DNA from 3 places in the Pseudarthrobacter adonitolis genome. Region 3 is predicted to be linked to each of the others. Evidence: riboswitches for the same ligand, from Rfam matches in the RefSeq annotation. Region 3 holds a riboswitch; each other region holds the start of a gene.
The links. A riboswitch is a leader RNA that binds a small molecule or an ion and turns the genes downstream of it on or off. The one in region 3 is predicted to bind S-adenosylmethionine.
Positions count from the first base shown of each region.

Region 1: another riboswitch for S-adenosylmethionine. It lies ahead of metX (homoserine O-acetyltransferase MetX); the one in region 3 lies ahead of ACZYZ4_RS17715 (DUF1737 domain-containing protein).
Region 2: another riboswitch for S-adenosylmethionine. It lies ahead of ACZYZ4_RS05905 (aminotransferase class V-fold PLP-dependent enzyme); the one in region 3 lies ahead of ACZYZ4_RS17715 (DUF1737 domain-containing protein).

Region 1 covers NZ_JBVAYW010000007.1:168,774-171,024, reverse strand. Annotated here, with positions in the region: gene ACZYZ4_RS10355 (PLP-dependent transferase) at 1-89, shown strand, start outside; gene ACZYZ4_RS10350 (PLP-dependent transferase) at 82-267, shown strand; gene ACZYZ4_RS10345 (PLP-dependent transferase) at 233-826, shown strand; SAM riboswitch class IV at 923-1,037, shown strand; gene metX (homoserine O-acetyltransferase MetX) at 1,051-2,166, shown strand.
Region 2 covers NZ_JBVAYW010000003.1:262,115-264,365, reverse strand. Annotated here, with positions in the region: gene ACZYZ4_RS05905 (aminotransferase class V-fold PLP-dependent enzyme) at 1-754, opposite strand, end outside; SAM riboswitch class IV at 790-903, opposite strand; gene hisN (histidinol-phosphatase) at 1,061-1,873, opposite strand; gene rsgA (ribosome small subunit-dependent GTPase A) at 1,928-2,251, opposite strand, start outside.
Region 3 covers NZ_JBVAYW010000027.1:5,494-7,744, reverse strand. Annotated here, with positions in the region: gene ACZYZ4_RS17725 (O-succinylhomoserine sulfhydrylase) at 1-572, opposite strand, end outside; gene ACZYZ4_RS17720 (rhodanese-like domain-containing protein) at 569-982, opposite strand; gene ACZYZ4_RS17715 (DUF1737 domain-containing protein) at 979-1,236, opposite strand; SAM riboswitch class IV at 1,250-1,365, opposite strand; gene ACZYZ4_RS17710 (hypothetical protein) at 1,490-1,984, shown strand; gene ACZYZ4_RS17705 (hypothetical protein) at 1,994-2,176, opposite strand.

The sequences.
Region 1 (2,251 bases), on a different contig from region 3:
TGGCCAGCCCCAGCCTGTACGGCGGGACGTATAACCTCTTGGCGCACACCCTTAAGAAAGTTCGGCATCTCCGTCACGTTTGTGGCTGACCCGGACAACCTGGACCATTGGCGCGATGCCGTCCAGCCCAATACCAAGCTCTTCTTCGCCGAAGTGGTCTCCAACCCCCGCCAGGACGTGCTGGACATCGAGGGTGTGTCCCGGACCGCCCACGACGCCGGTGTGCCCCTCGTTGTGGACAACACCGTCTCCACGCTACGCCCGTGACCTTGGGGCCGGCGGAGCCCTCGGCGCCAATCTGTCCTACATCCTGAAGGCCCGCGTCCAGCTGCTGCGCGACCTCGGCTCGGCAGTGTCACCCTTCAACCTTCCTCATCGCCCAGGGCCTGGGGACGTTGAGCTGCGGGTGGAGCGCCACGTGGCCAATGCGATGGACGTCGCGGAGTGGCTTGAGGCAAGGGACGACGTCGAATCCGTCGCCTATGCAGGGCTGGCCTCCAGCCCTTGGTACGAGCGCGGCCGCAAATACGGCCCCGAAGGCACCGGCGCGGTGGTCGCGTTCAACTTGGCCGGCGGCGCAGAGGCCGGGAAGCGCTTCGTGGATGCCCTGGAGCTGCACTCCCATGTGGCCAACATCGGGGACGTCCGTTCACTGGTGATCCACCCGGCACCAACCACGCACAGCCAGCTTTCACCCGCGCAGCAGGCCATCGCCGGGGTCACTCCGGGACTCGTCCGTCTGACCTTGGGCATCGAACACATCGATGACATCCTGGCCGACCTCGAAGCCGGCTTCCGGGCGGCCAAGAGGCGCAGCGGAGCCTAACAAAGACGCGGCAGGCCAGGGGCGGTAGGGACCCCGCAAAGTCACACCCAGTCACACGCTTAGCAATAGTCCGGGGCTGTTCGTACACTCGAAGCAGGTCATGAGTGCCAGCGACAGCCCCGGCTTGCTGGCCGGCAACCCTCTTTCGCGGCGGGGTGCCCCGGGTGAGGACCTGGCCTGCCGGTCAATTGACGGTGGGCAAGTGCGTAGAAAAGGTCCTTTCCATGACGATTACGATTTCCCGAACCGCAGTCCCCGGGAACGGTGTGGTCCGTTACGCCAGCATCGGTGGCCTCGAGCTTGAGGCCGGCGGTTACCTCCCGGAGGTCACGCTCGGCTATGAAACGTGGGGCACTCTCAACGCGGACGGCTCTAACGCCGTCCTGATTGAGCACGCCCTGACCGGAAGTACCCATGTGACGCGGGGCGACAGTGACGAGCCCGGCTGGTGGGAACAGCTGGCCGGACCCGGTGCGCCGGTGGACACGGACCGGTTCTATGTGGTCTCCATCAACATTGTGGGCGGCTGCTACGGCTCCACCGGACCGTCCTCGGCTGCCCCGGACGGCAACCCGTGGGGGTCCCGCTTTCCTTTGGTGACACTGCGCGACACAACGGCGGCTGAGGCCAGGCTGGCCGACCAGCTGGGCATTCCGAACTGGTATGCCGTGCTGGGCGGCTCCATGGGCGGCGCGCGGGCCCTGGAGTGGGCGGTCACCTACCCCGAACGGGTTCAGCGTTGCGCCGTTATCGCGATCGGTGCCGCCAGCACGGCCGAGCAGATTGCGTTCGCCCAGGCGCAGACGCTGGCCATCCGCCAGGACACCAATTTCAACGACGGCGACTACTACGGCGGTCCGCTGCCCGAGGACGGCCTGGCCCTGGCACGGCGCATTGCGCATATCACCTACCGCTCCGCAGAGGAATTCGATGGGCGCTTCGGACGGTCGGCCCAGCACCCGGAATCGCCGTTCCAGGCGGCAGCGTTGGCGGAACGGGGGCGCTACCAGGTAGAAAGCTACCTGGACCACCAGGGCAAAAAGCTGGTGCGGCGCTTTGATGCCAACAGCTACATCGCCATCACCGACGCCCTGATGAGCCACGACGTCTGCCGCGGGCGGGGTTCCCTGAACGCGGCCTTGGGCCGGGCCACCGCCAGGTTCTTCGTGGCCGCAGTGGACAGTGACCGGCTGTACTTCCCGTCCCAGTCCCGTGAGCTGGCTGACGCGCTCCCGGGCGACGTGGACGTCCACGTCATTGAGGCTCCGATCGGCCACGACGGCTTCCTGACCGAGATCGGCCAGCTCGGCGCCCAGCTCCGGAACACGTTCCTGGTCTAAGCGCGAGGGGACACTTGAGGCCCTGCCTTTAAGTGCGAGAGGACACTTGAGCCCTCGGAGTCGGGGCCACAAGTGTCCGTTCGCG
Region 2 (2,251 bases), on a different contig from region 3:
CGAAGGGCGCATAGAGCTTGTGGCCGGAGAAGGCGAGGTAGTCAACGTCGTCGGCGCTGATACTGATGCGCCGGTGGGGTGCGAGCTGCGCGGCGTCCACCACGATCCGCGCGCCGTACTCATGGGCGAGGGCGGCCAGGGCCTTGACCGGGAGGATTTCGCCGGTGACGTTGGAAGCGCCCGTGACCGCGAGCAGGCTGACGTTGCCCTGCTCAAGTTCGGCACGGAGGACCTCGATGGTCCCCACGATGGTGTCCGCGGCGACGACGCTGCGGTGCGGGACGCCCTGCCAGGGCAAGAGGTTGGCGTGGTGCTCAATGTCCAGGTAGAGGACATCGCCATTGGGACACCCCTCCGTGGCCGGCAGGCAACCCGCCAGCAGGTTCAGCGAGTCGGTGGTGTTCCGGGTGAAGATGACGGAGTCGTCCGGGCGCCCGCCCACAAAGTCGCGCACGATGTTCCGGGCGTTCTCGTAAACGGAGGTGCTGATCTGCGACGCAAAGCCGGCGCCGCGGTGGACGCTGGCGTAGAACGGCAGGATCTCGTTGAGGTAGGCGGACACCACGGAGAGGGCGGGAGCGGATGCGCCGTAGTCCAGATTTGCGTAGCGGACATGGCCGCCCTGGATCAGCGGAGCCTGGATTTCCGCGCCGGTAACGGCGGAGAGGGGGCGGCCGGCGATGGCGGCAGCCGCGTTGAACAGCTCAGCGGCGATGGCGGGGGCAGTGTCGGGGGAGACGGTGGCAGTTGTCACGGAGACCTCACTCTAAAAGGACTCCCGGTACCAGGAATCCGCGCTTGCCGTATCCGTTCCGGACCGGCCTGGTCGTCACCCGGGGCACCCCACCGCGAATGGAGGGTTGCCGGCCAGCAAACCGGGGTTTAGCGCTGGCACTCGTGACCTGTTAAGAGCGTAGAACATGGGCAACGGCAGGAAAGAAGCCCGGGCCAATGTTAAGGGCTTTGTTACGCGCGTTTGAGTAGCGGACTATTTGTCGAAGATACGACGGCGGGCGCTCCCTTCAGGAGGCGCCCGCCGTCGATAATTCGATGGAAGTGCCTAAAGGAGATCGTCCAGATCCGGGTTCAGACGTTTGAGGACCTCTGAGTGCAGGATGGAGTTTGTGGCCAAGGCGTTGCCGCCGAACGGCCCGTCCTGGCCCTCGAGAGAGGTGAAGCGGCCGCCGGCTTCCACCACAATGGGCACCAGGGCGGCCATGTCGTACAGGTTCAGTTCCGGCTCGCAGGCGATGTCCACGGAACCTTCGGCCACCATGCAGTAGGACCAGAAATCGCCGTAGGCACGCGTGCGCCACACGTCCTCGGTCAGGCCCAGGAACTCATCCAGGTTGCCGCGTTCCTTCCAGCCGCCCAGGCTGGAATACGACAGGGAGGCGTCCGAAAGTTCGGAGACGTCCGAGACCCGGAGCCGCGTTGCGGCGGCTAGGGACTTCCCCATGTAGGCGCCGGAACCCTTGGCGGCCCACCAGCGCTTGCCCAGTGCCGGCGCGCTGACCACTCCCACCACGGGTTCGCCTTCGTCCACGAGGGCGATCAGGGTGGCCCAGACCGGGACGCCGCGGACAAAGTTTTTGGTGCCGTCGATGGGATCAATGATCCAGCGGCGGGAGCCGTGGCCGGAGCTGCCGAATTCCTCGCCCAGCACGGCGTCGCGGGGACGCGAACGGGAGAGCTGGCCGCGGATGGCTTCTTCCGCGGCCTTGTCCGCGTCCGTGACCGGCGTCAGGTCCGGCTTGGTTTCGATGTGGAGGTCCAGTGCCTTGAAGCGGCTCATGGTCTGGTCATCCACGGAGTCGGCCAGCACATGGGCAAGGCGCAGGTCATCGTTGTAGCTCGAAGCGGGTTGGATCATGGTTCCAAACTACCGTCTCAGGGCCGCGGGTTTGGGGACGTCGGCGTTCCGCCGCTAGCCGATGCTGCCCAGTTCCTTGGTTTCCTGGCCAACCAGCCGAGGATCCGTGCCCAGCAGCCGCCGCAGCGACGCCAGCCGGGCCGGGCCGGTGGGGCCCGCCTGGCCGGCGGACACCCAGGCATCCACTCCGCAGTTGACGGCCGCGGTGTTGTGTTTGCAGCCACGCTCGCAGGCATCCGTGCCCGGCTCCAGGTCCGGGAAGGACCGCAGGATCCGGTCCGGGTCCACGTGGGCCAGTCCGAACGAGCGGATGCCAGGGGTGTCGATGATCCAGCTTCCGGCGGGAGCTCCGGTCAGTTTCAAGGCAAGGGCCGACGA
Region 3 (2,251 bases):
GCAAAAACGTTGTCGACGACGACTGTGGCGCCGGCGGCATGCGCCAGCTCGCTGACCGCGGCGATATCCACGATCTCCTGCATCGGGTTGGACGGCGACTCGAAGAACACCGCAGTGGTGGGCTCCGACAGGGCCGCCCGCCACTGCTCGAGGTCCGGCCCGTCAACGAACATGGTTTCCACGCCCCAGCGCGGCAGGATCTCGTTCAGGATCACGAAGCAGGAGCCGAACAGTGAGCGCGCAGCGACCACCCGGTCCCCGGCCGCCAATAGGGCACCCAGGGCGGTGAAAACCGCTGACATGCCCGACGCCGTCGCAAAGCACGCCTCGGTGCCTTCGAGCAGGCGGAGGCGTTCCTGGAAGGTGGCCACGGACGGGTTGCCGTACCGGGAGTAGACGAAGCGTTCGTCCTCGCCGGTGAAGGCACGCTCGGCGGCGGCGGCGGATTCGTACACAAACCCGGAGTTCAGGAACACGGGCTCGGTGGTCTCCTGGAAGTTGGTGCGGTCCAGTCCGCCACGGACCGCCTGCGTATCGGCGCTCCAGCCGGCGGCGTCTTCGTTGAAAGTCACTTGGCTATTCCCAGGTTGGTGGGGAGGCAGCGGTTCTTCCAGCCGTTGACGGTGCGCTCGCCGTAGCGGTCCGGCTCGCCTTCGAAACCCTCCAAGACGTTGTAGGAGGTGAAGCCGGCCTGCGTCGCGGCGATAGCGGCGGCGATGGAGCGCTGGCCCGAGCGGCAGAGGAATACCAGCTCCGTGCCGTCGTCCTCCGGTGCCTGCTGTGTCAGGTCGGTGATGAAATCCGGATTGGGGATACCACCCGGGAACGTCCACGGGATGAACAGGGGATCGTTGTCGGTGGCCTTCGTGTCGGGGATGCCGATGTGGGCCCATTCTCCTTCGGTGCGGACGTCCACCAGAATGGCGCCCTGCTCGAGTTTGGCCCAGGCTTCCTGCGGGGTGAGGTCTCCGGCGTAGCTCACGCGTGGCCCTCGCCGTCGAACTCAATGTCTTCCACGGCGCTGGCGACGGCGGCATCCGCGCTCGCGATGGCCGTCGGGAGGATCAGTGCCTGGGCAACAATGACCTTGCCGCCGTTGGACGTTGCGGCCGGGCTGCCGTGCAGGACATACCCTTCGGCGAGGGCAGTGGAAATCCGTTCACAGAAAGACCTGTCATCCGGCCCGGTGACAAGCCGGTAGGACAGTTTCTCTTCAGGGGCGGGTGCGTCAGACACGACGGAACTCCTTCTTTCACGCTTGCAGCTCGAATGGGTCGATATGCCGAGTATTCACCTGAGGCACCCCGCCGCGAAAGGGAGGGTTGCCGACCGGCCAGTCAGGGCTTGGCGCCGGTTCTCATTACTCCCCAAAAACGTAACACTCGCCCCGCCGCGCCGCACCGCCGCCGTCGTCATGTTCCGTAACCAACGCGTGTTCCGTGACCCCGCCGTGCTTCCGTAACCCCGGCGCTGACGGGACAATCGGGTCATGGGGAACATTCGGGGGCACTCACTGACGAGCGCCTGGGCGCGCGTTTTGGCCGTGGGGCTGTGCGCCGTGCCGGTACTGGTGGGGGCGACAAGCTGCCGGAACATTTTCGCGCCGCCGCCCTGCATGCCGCCGGAGTTTTCCGTCTCGCCAGCCGCCGCGAAACCCGGCGACCAGGTCACCGTCAGTGCCCCGGACACCACCTGCGATGCCCGCTACGGCGCCGACGCAAGGGTCCAGGTGGAATTGCTGGCTCCGTACGGCACCACCGTGTTGGAAGAGCTCGCCCCCATGACCGACGACGGCGGCTTCACTTTCGTGTTCACCGTCCCGGCTGGCATGGCTCCCGGGAAGGCCGGGGTCACCGCCTACCCATACAACGTGGACTGGTGCGACGACACCGGGGTGAACAACTGGGTGGGGGCGGGACCGCAGACCCTTGTCGGGGTCTCCTGTGCGCAGCGCCTGGTGCCGCTGGTAATCCTGGGCGGCTGACCCGCATGGTCAACGCAGTTCGCGGGTCAGGAGTTCCTGGAGAGCCGTACTGGGTTCGCTGGGTTTGCCGGCGCCGCTCAGGTAGAGCCCCATATGCGTGCCGTGGTACTCCCAATAGGCGAAGCTGAGGTTGTTCTCTTCGAAGAGTGCCAGCATGTCGATGACCCACTGGCCACCGCCCTTGCCCTGCATCTGGAAGGCTTGCCGGACCCAGGCCGAAACTCCAGGACCGACATGTGTGGATTTGATCGCTCTTTGGCGGCATTC